One region of the Paraburkholderia sp. GAS38 genome, then DNA from elsewhere that is predicted to be linked to it. Evidence: riboswitches for the same ligand, from Rfam matches in the RefSeq annotation. Region 1 holds a riboswitch; the other holds the start of a gene.
The links. Region 1 has a riboswitch for glycine ahead of gcvT (glycine cleavage system aminomethyltransferase GcvT). Riboswitches for the same ligand answer to the same signal wherever they lie in the genome.
Positions count from the first base shown of each region.

Region 1 (7,203 bases):
TCAGGTCGTCAATATCGACGTTGCCTTGCGCGTCGCACGCCACCACCACGACCTGCATGCCGGCCATCTGCGCCGACGCCGGGTTCGTGCCGTGTGCCGAAGCGGGAATCAGGCAGACGTTACGATGCCCTTCGCCGCGCGAGGCGTGGTACGCGTGGATGATCAACAGACCGGCGTATTCACCTTGCGAGCCCGCGTTCGGTTGCAGCGAAACCGCCGCGTAACCGGTTGCCGCCACCAGCATCTGCTCGAGCTGATCGATCATTTCGCGGTAACCGACCGTTTGCTCGGCCGGCGCGAACGGGTGAATCTGACCGAACTCCGGCCACGTGACTGGCAGCATTTCCGAGGTCGCGTTCAGCTTCATCGTGCAGGAGCCGAGCGGGATCATCGAGCGGTCGAGCGCCAGATCCTTGTCCGACAGGCTGCGCAGATAGCGCAGCATTTCCGTTTCGGAATGGTGACGGTTGAAGACGTGGTGCGTCAGGTAAGCGCTGGTGCGTTCGAGCGCGGGCGGCACGGTGCTCTCTGCGGGCAGTTCGGCGTCGAGCGCATCGATTTGCGGCACGTCGTTCACGAACGCCGCTTGGGCGAACACGGCCAGCAGATCGGCCAGATCGCTGCGCTTGGTGGTTTCGTCGATCGAAATGCCGACGCGCGTATCGCTCACGCGGCGCAGGTTGATGCGCTTGGCGGTCGCGGCGTCATGCAGTGCCTGGGTGCGGGCGCCGGTTTCGAACGTGAGCGTGTCGAAGAAGGTTTCGTTGACGAGCGTGTAGCCGAGCTTCTTCGCGCCGGCGGCGAGCAACGAGGCGATGCGGTTGACGCGTTGCGCGATCGTCTTCAGTCCTTGCGGGCCGTGATAGACCGCGTACATGCTGGCCATGATCGCGAGCAGCGCCTGCGCGGTGCAGACGTTCGAAGTCGCTTTTTCGCGGCGGATATGCTGTTCGCGTGTTTGCAGCGCAAGACGCAGGGCGGGCTTGCCCTGTGCGTCGACCGTGACGCCGACCAGACGCCCCGGCATTTGCCGCTTGAATTCGTCGCGCACGGCCAGATACGCCGCGTGCGGGCCGCCGAAGCCAACCGGCACGCCGAAACGCTGGGTGTTGCCGACGGCGACGTCCGCGCCCCATTCGCCCGGCGGCGTGAGCACGGTGAGCGCGAGCAGATCGGCGGCGACCACCACATGGCCGCCCGCTGCGTGGATCGCTTCAGCGAGTGCGCGGTAGTCGCGCACATCGCCGTTCACGCCCGGGTATTGCAGCAGCACGCCGAACGCATTGGCGTTGGCGGCGTCCGCCGCCGGGCCGACCTTCACTTCGATGCCGACCGGCGTGGCGCGCGTCTTCACCACTTCGATGGTTTGCGGCAGCACGTCGTCGGCGACGTAGAAGACGTTCGACTTCGGCTTGCCCACGCGTTGCAGCAGGGTCATCGCTTCGGCGGCGGCGGTGGCCTCGTCGAGCAGCGACGCGTTGGAGATGGCGAGGCCGGTCAGGTCGATGATCATCTGCTGGAAGTTCAGCAGCGCTTCGAGACGGCCTTGCGAGATTTCCGGCTGATACGGCGTGTAAGCCGTGTACCACGCCGGATTTTCGAGCACGTTGCGCAGGATCACCGTGGGGGTGTGCGCGTTGTAATAGCCCTGCCCGATATACGAGCGGAACACCTGGTTCTTGTCCGCCAGTTCGCGCAGCGCGGCGAGCGCTTCGGCTTCGCTCTTCGGCTGCGTGAAGGGGCCGAGCGGCAGCGTTTCGCTGCGGCGGATCGTCTGCGGAATCACGGCGTCGATCAGCGCGGCGCGCGACGCGAAGCCGAGGGCTTCGAGCATCGCTTGCTGGTCGGCCGAGTCCGGGCCGATGTGCCGTTCAGCGAAGGCATCATGCACTTCGAGCGCGGCGAGCGAGAGAGGAGTGCGGTTCATCAGACGATCCGGGTGTTCGAGCTTCATGGGGTGTTCCTGGCGGTGCGGCCGTCCGCGTTCGTCGGACGCCGCACCTGACGGTTGATACGAGTGTTGAATGCCTCTTAGGCGCCGATGGACTTCGTATAAGCGGCGGCGTCGATCAGGCGGTCATGCGTGGCGTCGGCGGCCGGCTTGATCTTGAACAGCCAGCTTTCATACGGCGCGCTGTTGACGGAGTCCGGCGTGTCGGCCACGGCCGTGTTGGCTTCGATGATTTCGCCCGAGACCGGCGCGTAGATATCGGAAGCGGCTTTCACGGATTCGATGACCGCGACGGTGTCGCCGGCGGTCACGGTCTTGCCCAGTTCCTGGACTTCGAAGAAGACGATGTCGCCGAGCGCTTCTTGCGCGTGGTCGGTGATGCCGACCGTCAGCGTGCCGTCTGCTTCGGTGCGGACCCATTCGTGCGATTCGGTGTATTTCAGATCGGCCGGGATGCTCATCGGATGCTCCTATGCGGTGTGTTCGGGAATAGCTTAAAAGAGGGGGCGTACGCGACGGAGCCGCTTAAACCGCAAGCACCTTGCCGTTGCGCACGAACGGCAGTTTTACCACGCTTGCGGGAAGGGCTTTGTCACGGATTTGCACGTGGACGATATCGCCGGGTTTCACGTCCTTCGGTACGCGCGCGAAGGCGATGGATTCCTGCATGGTCGGCGAGAACGTGCCGCTGGTGATTTCACCGTCGCCGTGCGGCGTGACGACCTTCTGATGGGCGCGCAGCACGCCGCCCGCCTTGCCGTTTTCCTTCTGCAGGATCAGGCCGACGAAAGCGGCTTGCGAACCGTCGGCTTCGAGCTTCGACTTGCCGACGAAGTCGCGCGGCGACGTCAGGTCCACTGTCCAGGCGAGACCGGCGTCCAGCGGCGAGACGTTGTCGTCCATGTCCTGGCCGTAGAGGTTCATGCCGGCTTCGAGACGCAGCGTGTCGCGCGCGCCGAGACCGGCCGGGCGCACGCCCTGGCGTTGCAGCGCGTCCCAGAACTCGCAGACGGAGGCGGCCGGCAGCACGATTTCGAAACCGTCTTCGCCGGTGTAGCCGGTGCGGGCAATCATCAACTCGCCGAACGGCGTGTTGTCTACAATGGCCGCGTTGAAGGGCTTGAGCAGTTCCGTGGAGGTGCGGCTGGACGGTGCGACTTGCCAGACTCTTTCGCGGGCGTTCGGTCCCTGCACGGCGACGATCGCCAGATCGCGGCGCGGCGTGATGGTGAGGCCGTAGTGGCCATCGGCGTTCAGCTTGCCGAACCAGGCGACGTCCTTCTCGGCCGTGCCGGCGTTGACGACCAGGCGGAAGTGATCTTCGCTGAAGAAATAGACGATCAGGTCGTCGATCACGCCGCCATCCGGGTTCAGCAGGCAGGAGTAGAGTGCGCGCCCCGGGGTTTGCAGCTTGCCGACATTGTTGGCGAGGGCGTGTTCGAAGAAGGCGCGCACGCGCTCGCCCTGGAAATCGACGACGCACATGTGCGACACGTCGAACATGCCGGCGTCGGTGCGCACGGCGCGGTGTTCGTCGATCTGCGAGCCGTAGTTGACGGGCATGTCCCAGCCGCCGAAATCGACCATGCGGGCATTCAGCGCGCGATGGGTGGCGTTAAGCGGGGTGTGTTTGAGTTCGGTCATCAGGGCCTCAGGCAATCTCGACGGATACAAAAAGGCCATGCGGCTTGATCCCTCGCGGCCAAAATGCCTGCGAGCGATGCCATGCATGACCCCTCTGTCCTCGATACCTGAGAGATTGCGCTGCCGTGCGGGTTTGCAAGCCTTTGCAAGCCGTGACGGCGAAACGCGCGCCCCTTCGGTGGGCAGCCTGCCTGGCATCGACGATGTCCTATGCCGCTGGCTACTGCCGCTCTCCAGAGTGCGAAAAACCGGTGCCTGATGGAAGCCCGGACGATGCCGGTATCAGACGGGTTCTTCGACGCGGTCGGTCCTTTTGCCTGAGAGTTTGCGGGTGTGCCCCTTCGGCGGCGCGGCCTGCGAAAAACAATGCGGCCAGCGCGCTCTCCCGACGCGTGCGGCGAATGTACGCGAGGCCCGGAGGCTTGTCAAATGGAGGCTTGAGAGGACGGCGCGGTGGTGCGATGCACACGGCGCACGCCAAAAAAAAGCGCGGGGAATGATCCCCGCGCCTGTGCTTTCACAGCAGATTGCCGAGAGGCTTACTCGCCGATTGCGTGCGCTGCGCCGTCGAGTTCCTGGTTCAGCACGCGCTGTTCGTCGCCGGACAGGCCGCCGCCATGCTGCGCCGCCATGTCATGCGCTTCCTGACGGATCACGTCGAGGCGGTGATGCAATGCGCCGCCTTGCGGGGGCGGGTAGTAGCCTTGATTGACATGATTGTCGATGCGGTGGCTCAGGTTGTCGGCACGGCCGTAAACCTGATTCAGGCGTTGAATGGCGATTTCATGCTGGTCGGGGTGCGGTGCCGGGGGCGGCGGCGCGACCACGCAGGCGGCCAGCGAAGAAACCAGCGCCACACCTGCCAGCGCACGGATGAAACGTTGCATACCTACTCTCCTAAGTCGTCGTCTTTTCGTGATCGATGCTCAGATCGATATCGTGTAGCAACGGCTAGCCGCTGCTACACGCTGACCTGAACTCAGCAATATATTGTAACGGAGCGTTCCTTTCGGAACTGTTGGCAGCGGTTACCGTCATGTAAGCCGCAACTTGCGATGACTTGCCACGACCTGCGTCGCGTTCTCAGCGAATCCGCTCGAATGGCAGGCGCTGGCCTTCCTCTTCGCTGCGCGCGGCCAGTTCGATGATCGTCATGACGTCGACGGCGTCTTGCGGCCTGACCGGGAAGCGTTCGCCGTCGAGGATCGTGGCGGCCAGCGCCTGATAAAAACCGACGTAGTCGCCATCACGGGTGGGCAAAGTACGCTCCACTTCCTGATTGTTCGCGTCCAGCACGCGCAGCAACCCCGCCGCATTGCCGCCGCCGAAACCGGCGTCGCCAGGCCGCAGCCCCGCTTTCAACTGATCTTCCTGAGTGTCGAGTTCGCGTTTGACGTAGCTGCCGCGCGTGCCGTCGATGGCGAAACGCGGCGGCGCGAGAGCGGTGAGGGCGCTCGCGTGCAGCACGACTTCGAGGCCGGGGTAACCGAGTTGCAGATGCACGTAGTCGGGCGCGCCGCCGCCGTCGCGATACGTCTTGACGGTGGCCGACACGGTCGCCGGCGCGCCGAACAGCGCAAGCGCCTGGTCGATCAGATGCGGCCCGAGATCGAACAGCAGGCCGCCGCCGCGCGACGCCTCTTCGCGCCAGCGCGGCCGCACATCCGGACGAAAGCGGTCGAAGTGCGATTCGTAGTGCGTGACGCGGCCCAACTCGCCGCTCGCGAGCAGATCGCGAACGGTGAGGAAATCGCCGTCCCAGCGGCGATTGTGAAACGGCGCGAAGGTGAGGCCGCGCGCCAGCGCCAGATTGGCGAGCGTCATGGCCTCCGTGGCCGTCAGCGTGACCGGCTTGTCGACCACCACGTTTTTGCCGGCTTCGAGCGTGCGTTTGGCGAGGTCGAAGTGGGTATCGTTCGGCGTTGCGATCACGATGCACTGGAGGTCGTCGAGCGCGAGCAGGGCGTCGAGATCGGGCACGACGGTGGCGCGCGGATAGTCGGCGCGGGCCGGCTCGGGCTTGCTGGTGGCGATCGCCGCGACGGTGGCCCGGCCGCAGTGCTCAATCACCGGCGCGTGGAAGGTCGCGCCAGCAAAACCGTAACCCATCAATCCTGTTTTCAGCGGTGCAGACATGTGAGTTTCCTGCGAAAAAAGCGCGCCGCTTTGCCACCGCGGCGGCGGCGCGCGGCCTGTAATTGTGGCATGTCCCGCGTGCGGCCTGTTTCGGCGGCTCAGTTGGCAACCAGGTTGCCGACTTGGTTGCCAACCCGGTTGCCGGCGAAATAGCCAACCCAGTTGCCAACCTGGTTGCCAACTGAGCGGACGGCACGCGGGGCGCGGCTCGCGGAGTGCGTGCGGGCTTCGTGTTAACATCGCTCCTCTCGCGCGAATCGGCTCAGCCGACCTGCCGCCGCAGTTCCCCCCTCAACCGTAAGACCCCATCCACACACGATGTCCGCAGGCCTGAATCCCGCCCAAAACGAAGCGGTGCGCTATCTCGACGGTCCCTGTCTCGTGCTTGCCGGCGCAGGCAGTGGCAAGACGCGCGTGATTACGCAGAAGATTGCGCACCTGATCGAAGTCAAAGGCTTCGAGCCGCGCCACATCGCCGCCGTGACCTTCACGAACAAGGCGGCGGCGGAAATGCGCGAGCGCGTCGGCAAGCTGCTCGAGGGCAAGACGCTGACGACGCCCGGCAAGGAAGGCCGCAAGGTGCCCGTCAATCAGTTGACGGTGTGTACCTTCCACTCGCTTGGCGTGCAGATCCTGCGTCAGGAGGCGGAACACGTCGGCCTGAAGCCGCAGTTCTCGATCATGGATTCGGACGACTGCTTCGGCATGATCCAGGAACAGGTCGGCTCGACGGACAAGGGGTTCATCCGCAAGATCCAGTCGATCATCTCGCTGTGGAAAAACGGCATGATCATGCCCGACGAGGCGATGGCGATTGCCGCGAACGAGGACGAACATCAGGCCGCGATCGTCTACCGCAATTACGTGGCGACGCTGCACGCGTACCAGGCCGTGGATTTCGACGATCTGATCCGCGTGCCCGCCGAGCTCTTTGCGAAGAACGAGCAGGTGCGCGAGCGCTGGCAGAACAAGCTGCGCTATCTGCTGATCGATGAGTACCAGGACACGAATGCCTGCCAGTACGAACTCGTGAAGCTGCTGGCCGGGCCGCGCGCGGCCTTCACGGCGGTGGGCGACGACGATCAGGCCATCTACGGCTGGCGCGGCGCGACGCTCGAGAACCTGGGGCAGCTCAGCAAGGACTTCCCGAAGCTGCATCTGATCAAGCTCGAGCAGAACTACCGTTCGACGGTGCGCATCCTGACCGCCGCGAACAACGTGATCGCGAATAACCCGAAGCTGTTCGAAAAGAAGCTGTGGTCCGAACACGGCATGGGCGACACCATCACCGTGACCGGCTGCAACGACGAAGAGCACGAAGCCGAATCCGTAGTGTTCCGTCTGTCCGCGCACAAGTTCGAGCGGCGCGCGCAGTTCCGCGATTACGCCATCCTCTACCGCGGCAATTTTCAGGCGCGCATCTTCGAACAGGTGCTGCGGCGCGAGCGGATTCCGTACGTGCTGTCGGGCGG
Region 1 covers NZ_JBNDJO010000012.1:239,396-246,598, reverse strand. The annotation lists gene gcvP (aminomethyl-transferring glycine dehydrogenase) at 1-1,954, opposite strand, end outside; gene gcvH (glycine cleavage system protein GcvH) at 2,032-2,412, opposite strand; gene gcvT (glycine cleavage system aminomethyltransferase GcvT) at 2,477-3,595, opposite strand; glycine riboswitch at 3,680-3,842, opposite strand; glycine riboswitch at 3,891-3,993, opposite strand; gene P3T42_RS26170 (hypothetical protein) at 4,135-4,482, opposite strand; gene P3T42_RS26165 (oxidoreductase) at 4,679-5,731, opposite strand; gene P3T42_RS26160 (UvrD-helicase domain-containing protein) at 6,050-7,203, shown strand, end outside.

Region 2 (7,203 bases), on a different contig from region 1:
GGCGGCTTTATCGCCGCTTGCGGCGGCGAACATCCCTAGCGTGATAAAGGCGCTATTCATTCCACCCAGCAAGACTGCGCTCGCCGCCAGCAGCCCCGACGCAGGCGCGGCCAGGGCGAACGACACGACTGCGAGCGCGCTTGCTGCTGCACAGACGACGACCGCTGCGGCGAGACTGACGCGCTGGGCGAACCAGCCAACCGGAAACTGCAACGCCATCCCGCCGATACCGAAGCAGGTGAGCAGGGTAGCGGTTTGTGTCGCGCTGAGTCCGCGTCCGTCGGCGAAGAGCGGAAAGAGGCCGTAGAGCGCGCCGTCGCCGAGACCACCGAATGCCACGACCACCATGCCGAGACAGACGAGCGGGCCGATTGCCGTTGTTTGGGACCTCGCCTTGGCAGGTTCGGTTGCGAGGTGTGCGGGTAAGTGAGGTTGCAGGGCTAGCTCGCGGGTCTGCGGCGTTGTTGGCGCAGCGAGCGGATTCGCTGGACGTCCGCTTGAGCGCGCAGCGTTGGGGCGGCGCGACTCGTCAGCGGTCAACCATAGCGGAATCGCCGCGGCAAACGTGAACAAGGCCCCCGCACCAAAGGTGATGCGGCCATCGACGGCGCACCACGTTGCAAGAGCCGGCCCGATTACACCGGCCGCTGCGATCAGCGCTTCATGAATGCCGACCACCCGGCCACTGGCCCGCTCGGGCACTAGTCTGTACAACCAGGTTTCATTGGCGATCCAGCGCAGGCCGATGCCGAGTCCGGTCAGCATGCCGGGAATCAGCCACCACGGCGACGCCAGCCAGCCTATCGTTGCGAATGCGACGATGCTCGCCGCAAGCCCCAGCGTAACGGTTGCCTTTGCACCGATTCGCTCCGCCAGATGCGGCGCCGCCAGCAGCCCCGCGACCATGCCGGCCCACTGGGCAGCGGAAAACAGCCCCGCGCGCGGTGCGTCGAGGCCGTGATGCGCCAGCCAGACCGGCAACACCATAAAGCCGATCCCGAACTGGCCGATCTGCGCCAGCGCCGACACGGCGGTCAGCGCGCCGATCGCACGCCAGCGCACCGGCGTCGCGGGATTCATGAGCCGCTCCGTTCGGGCATCGGCAAGCCCTGTTCGCGGCATTCGACCGGGCAACCTGCTGCGAGGCACGGACCGTCGTCGCATAGACGACACAACTGCATGGCATGCGCAGGGTCGCGCGTTTCATGCCAGAGAATCTTGATCAACAGGTCTTCGAACACGACCCGTTCGTCGTCGTCGAGCCGGCTTACCACGCGCTGCAGCATGCGTTCGCGCGCCGTCTGCATGCGCTTCGCTTCGCGCCGGCCAGCAGTGGTCAGCGCGAGCGCCACCGCGCGTTTGTCGGCGCCTGGTTTCTTTTCGATCAGGCCGGCCTCGACCAGACCCGCCACCGCGCGGACGGCCGCCGGATGCGACAGATCGACCGCATCGCGCAGCACTTCAATGGAGGAATCCGGATACTGGCCCACCGCATTGAGGATGGCGCGCGCCGTGGGACCGGCGAGCGCGGCCACGGTGGTCTGCGCATTCATCTCGTCCGTCACCAGCAGGGCGAGCACCCCAAGCAGATTTTCTGTGCGCTGCGTCATGGCAATACCTCAATGTGTGCGGTCTGCATATATGCATTATGCACACATTGAGGGAGGAGCGCAAGTTTACTTTTGCGGTGGCGAGTCAGCCTGAATTCGCCGCTTAGGCCTGCTGCGTTCTCGTTGAGGCGATTACATCGGCCACGCCCGTAGCGGTCGCGGCGGACAGCGTCCAGCCAAGATGCCCGTGTCCGGTGTTATAGAACACGCCGGGCAGGCGGCCTTTGCCGACCTTTGGCAACATGCTGGGCAGCATCGGACGCAAACCGGCCCATGGAATGACGCGCGACGTATTCACCTGCGGGAAGTAGCGACGGGTCCATTCGGTGAGCGGAGCAATGCGTTCGGCGCGGATATCGCGATTGAAGCCGTTGATTTCGGCTGTGCCGGCCACGCGGAAGCGGTCGGCGCCGAGACGGCTCGTGACGATCTTCGCGCTGTCGTCGAGCAGGCTGACCCAGGGCGCGCCTTGCTGGCTCGCGGCGTCGTCGAGGCAAACGGTGATCGAATAGCCTTTGACCGGGTAGATGTTGACCCGGTCGCCGAGCATCGACGCGAATGCGCGGCTCTTCACGCCGGCACACACGACGATCTGCGCAAACGTCTGCTGAAACGGCTCGCCCGCCTGCTTCGCGGCGACGCTGAAGGCGCCGGCGGAATCGCGCGTGATCGACGCAATCTCCGTGTCGTAGCGGAATTCGACGCCATGACGCTCGCACGCTTGCGCGAGGCCGCGGGTGAACTTGTGGATGTCGCCGGTCGAATCTGAGGGCGTGAAGAAGCCGCCGTGGAAGGCGCCGTCGAGCGTCGGTTCAATGCGGCGAATGTCGGCCACGTTCACCGCGTTGCGCTCGAGGCCGCCTTCGTTGAGCAGCGCATTCACCTTCGCTGCTGCATCGAACTCCTTGCGGGTCTTGTAGACGTGCAGAATGCCGCGCTTTTCGAGGTCGAAATCGATCTGCTCGCGCGCCGCAATCGAAAACAGATGCTCGCGCGCGGCGATCGCCAGCCGCACGGTTTCGATGGTGTTGGCACGGTAATGCGGAATCTGCCGCAGGAACTCGCCCATCCACGAGTACTTGTGCCAGCTCGGCAGCGGATTGAGCAGCAGCGGGGCGTCGCGCGTCAGCATCCAGCGCAGGCCTTTGACGACCGTGGCGGTGCTGTTCCACACCTCGGCGTTGCTGACCGATAGCTGGCCGCCGTTGGCGAATGAGGTTTCCATCGCGGCGTAGCGGTGGCGTTCGAACACGGTTACGTTGAAGCCGCGTTGCGCGAGGGCGTAAGCGGTCGTGACGCCGGTAATGCCGGCGCCAATGATGGCGATGCGTGACATGTCATGGTCCAGAGTGAGTGAGCAGGGCCGTTGCCGGCTTCCATGCCCCATCTGTCCATGTACCTGAGAGTTTCTTTCCGCGCGCATCCCGTTGCCGGGCGGGCGGAAATCCCCTTCGGTGGGCGCGTTAAGCGCCGCTCTCCAGATGTTCCCGCTGGGCGGTCCTTGTGCCTGAGAGTTTCCGGGGCGGTTGCTCCGTCGGCGCCGTCACCGCATTTCTGCGTGACAGTCTCTCCCGCGACAGCGTGTAGAACGGCGTAACGGTAGCCGTTCGCAAATAATCCGGCAAGCGTTTTTTTGCGGTTGCGGTTTTCTGTCCGAGCGGGGCGGGTGGTTCGCATATTTGCGCCGGGTGCATCAATCGTATAGCCTTGGTCAGGTTCGCCAGCCTTGATCCAACCCAACTATCCTGCACCGTGAAGGACATCCTCGCCCTCAAGCTCTACACCCGCGTTGCGCGTCTCGGCAGTTTCTCGGCTGCGGCGCGTGAGTTCGGGCTGTCGCAATCGCAGGTGTCGCGCATCGTCGCCGAACTGGAAGGCGACCTGGGCGCGCGTCTGCTCACGCGTACCACGCGCGCGGTCGTGTTGACCGACGCGGGCGCCGAGTTCCTGTCGCGTCTGGATCCGATCCTCATGGCGCTCGAGGATGCCGAGCAGAGCGTGCGCGAAGGCAGCGAGTTGCGCGGCATGTTGCGCATGAGCATGCCCAGCAGTGTCGCAATCCGCGAAGTCATTCCACGGCTCGCGCCGTTTCTCCAACGTCATCCGGCGCTGCGTCTGCAGATGTTGCTCGGCGACCGCCCGCAGGATCTCGTCAAGGACGCGGTGGATGTCGCCATCAGGCTCGGGCGTCTGGTGGATTCGAGCGCGACGGCCACGCTGATCACGCAGATTGCGCGGGTGATCGTCGCCTCGCCCGATTACCTCGAACGCCATGGTGTGCCGGTGACGCCCGATCAACTGACGCAGCACCGCATCGTGGGTGGACCCGCGTCCGTGGTCCCGACGGGCTGGAAGTTCGCACGCGCAGGCGAGGAGGTGGCGCTCGACCTCGACGCGCATTTCTCGACCAACGAGAACGAGGGCGCCGTCGCTGCCGCGGCTGCCGGCATCGGCATTGCTTCGACCAGCGAATGGGCTTGCCGCCGCGAACTGGCCGATGGCTCGCTGGTCCGGCTGCTGGTCGACTGGAAGACGGCCGACATCCCGGTGCATGCGTACTTTCCGATGGGCCGCGCAACCCGCGCCGCCGGGCGCGCAGTCGTCGAACATCTCATGGCCGATTTCAGGCGCGAACAGCACGCCGCTGTTTTGTGAACCTCACGATTCCTGCGCCTTAGTGCCGGCTTGTCGCGGCGGCCTCCGGCTGCCTGGCGTATGACGTGTGACCCACCCGCCGCGTCGCCATCTATGCATCCCATACATAAGACATAGCAGAAACCGATGGCTACCGCCGGCGGCGGCGCGCGCTTATCTTCTCCATCATCCGCTTCGCCAATACCTGACTCACATGGGGCGGCGGCGATCCGATTCATTCACGTTCATCGAGACTGACATGAGCAAAACGACACCGGAGCAAAACAAGGCCCTCGTCCTGGAGGCATTCGATACGTTGTTCAACCAGCGCGACTATGAGGCGGCCGAACGCTTCTGGTCGGACCGCTACATTCAGCACAGTGCGCATATCGCGCCGGGGCGCGAGGGGCTGTTTGCGCTGATCCGCACGCTGCCCGACACGCTGCGCTACGAGAATCAGTTGATCGTGGCCGAAGGCGACTACGTGATCGCGCACGGCCGTTTCTCCGGCAGCGGCAGACCGGCCGCGTGGATTGCCGCGGACGTCGTCCGCTTTGAGGACGGCAAGCTCGCCGAACACTGGGACGTGCTGCAAGACGAAGTCACTGCGGCGCAATCGGTCAGCGGCCTGCCGATGTTCGGCGACCGGTTCCCCGATTGAGCGCTGAAGTCACTATTACGGCAGTCTCAACCTATCTGCGATATCCTTAAGGAGTCCATCATGAAACTCAGCGGCAACACGATCTTTATTACGGGCGGCGGTTCAGGCATTGGCCGTGGGCTGGCCGAGGCGCTGCATCGGCGCGGCAACAAGGTGATCATCGGCGGACGGCGGCGCAGCCATCTCGACGAGGTGGTGGCCGCGAACCCCGGCATGGCGGCAGTCGAGCTGGACATCACCGATGCAGCGAACATCGAGCGGGTGGCGGCGCAACTGATCAAGACGTATCCCGCTCTCAACGTGCTGATCAACAACGCGGGTGTGATGCAAACGGATGCGGCGGCCGGCCGCATCGACGATGCGCTGATGGTCTCCACCATCACGACCAACCTGATGGGGCCGATCCGCATGACCTCCGCGCTGATCGACCATCTCAAGACGAAGAACGATGCCGTGGTCGCCTATACCAGTTCGGTGCTGGCGTTCGTGCCGCTGGCGGTGACGGCGGTGTATTCGTCGACCAAGGCGGCACTGCATTCCTATGTCATGTCGCAACGCTTCATGCTGCGCGATACCACGGTACGTGTGCTCGAAATCGCGCCGCCGTGGGTGCGCACCGATCTGATGAACAGCCGCGAGGCCGAACAGGCCATGCCGCTGGATGCGTTTATCGACGAAACGATTGCCGCTCTCGGCACCGACGCCAATGAGGTGCTGGTCGAGAACGCCAGGTTGTTCCGCGGTAACCCCGGACCGGGCGAGCATGATCTTGTGAACGGCTTTAACGCGCAGATGGTGGAAGTGTTCTCGGGGTGAGGCGGGGTCTTTATGAAGCGCCATGCGTACTCGGGCTACTTAACCTCAAACACGCTATAGACCGGGCCATCCGCAAACCGGTGGCCCGTTCCGATCGCAACCACCCGGTTCAGCCATTCATACTTGCCGGCAGGTGCTTCAAAGAGCGGATTGATGCGGAAGTAGTAGCTGGCCGGATCGACTTTCTCGCCTTTTTCCAGCCGCTGGATCACGTCGGCCGCGCCGTGGCGGATGCCGCGATAGGCCATCGTGATGTGGGCACCGTCCTCGGTTTCAAGGATCAGGCGCACGTCGAGCGTGGTGCTGCCGTCGCTGCGCACGGTCTGCCAGTCGCTGCCGCCGTCCAGCACCTTGCCGGATAGACGCTCGCCGGCGAAGGTGCCGGACGGCACGATACCGATGCGTCGAAACGGTCCCGGCGTCGCGCCGACCGTCACGATCGGTTTGACGTCGAGGCGCATCACGAACAGCGGTCGTGTTTGCACACTCTGGAGCGGTGCGGGGAGCTCGTGGAAAGCGGGCGTGGACATCGTAATCACCTTGAGCGTTGAGCGCATGACGTTGCGTGCCGTGCGGTTGAGTTTACCGGTTCTGATGGATCGTCGGGGCGGCTACTTCAGCGGCGAGAACTCCGTGGGACGCATGATTCTCTCCTGAAGCCACGGCACGCCTTGAGTCGGTGCTGCCGGTGATCGCTGCCGTAGAACGCATCAGCAATGACACAGAAGGCTCAATAAAAATAAACCGGATAACTAAACAAATACCAATTTATCCAGGCCGAACGAAACCTGCATGACAGACACCGCCGATCGTTACGCAGCGGTTCTGCCGCCGTTGACCCTGAGAATTTCGCCGGTCATGAAGCTGGCCTTTTCCGACGCCACGAACACGATCGCCTCAGCGATTTCCTCCGGCGTTCCGGCCCGCTTGAGCGGGACCGTCGCGAGCATGCCGGCCTTACGTTCCGCGCCGGCGGTGAGCCGGTTCAGCATCGCGGTTTCAACAGGACCGGGCGCGACGGCGTTGACCCGCACGCCGAATGCCGCGGCTTCGAGCGCCGCCGATTTGGTGAGTCCCTCTACGGCATGCTTGCTGGCGACATACAGCGAGAGGCCGGCCGCGCCTCGCAGGCCCATGGTCGACGAGATATTGACGATGCTGCCGCTGCCTTGCGCCGACATGACGCGCAGTTCGTGTTTCATCGCGAGCAGCGTGCCGAGCACGTTGGTGTCGAACACAGCCGTGTAGCGCTCGGGTGTCTGATCCAGCACCGGGATGGTTTCGCCCTCGGTGCCTGCCGCGTTCACGGCGATGTCCAACCGGCCGAAGCGTGCGACGACGGCGTCCACCAGCTTGCTCACGTCGTCTTCGAAGCGCACGTCCGATTGCACGAACTCGGCTTGTGCGCCGGTGGAACGCAGTTCCTCGGCGAGTTGCCGGCCTTCTTCCACGCGCCGGCCTGAGACGACGACACGGGCCTTG
Region 2 covers NZ_JBNDJO010000004.1:512,312-519,514, reverse strand. The annotation lists gene P3T42_RS12815 (MFS transporter) at 1-1,080, opposite strand, end outside; gene P3T42_RS12810 (MarR family winged helix-turn-helix transcriptional regulator) at 1,077-1,610, opposite strand; gene P3T42_RS12805 (D-amino acid dehydrogenase) at 1,714-2,946, opposite strand; glycine riboswitch at 2,988-3,101, opposite strand; gene P3T42_RS12800 (LysR substrate-binding domain-containing protein) at 3,363-4,265, shown strand; gene P3T42_RS12795 (nuclear transport factor 2 family protein) at 4,504-4,905, shown strand; gene P3T42_RS12790 (SDR family oxidoreductase) at 4,966-5,721, shown strand; gene P3T42_RS12785 (DUF3237 domain-containing protein) at 5,757-6,251, opposite strand; gene P3T42_RS12780 (SDR family NAD(P)-dependent oxidoreductase) at 6,534-7,203, opposite strand, start outside.
Region 2: it holds a riboswitch for glycine, as region 1 does, so the genes downstream of both, P3T42_RS12805 (D-amino acid dehydrogenase) here and gcvT (glycine cleavage system aminomethyltransferase GcvT) in region 1, are expected to answer to the same signal.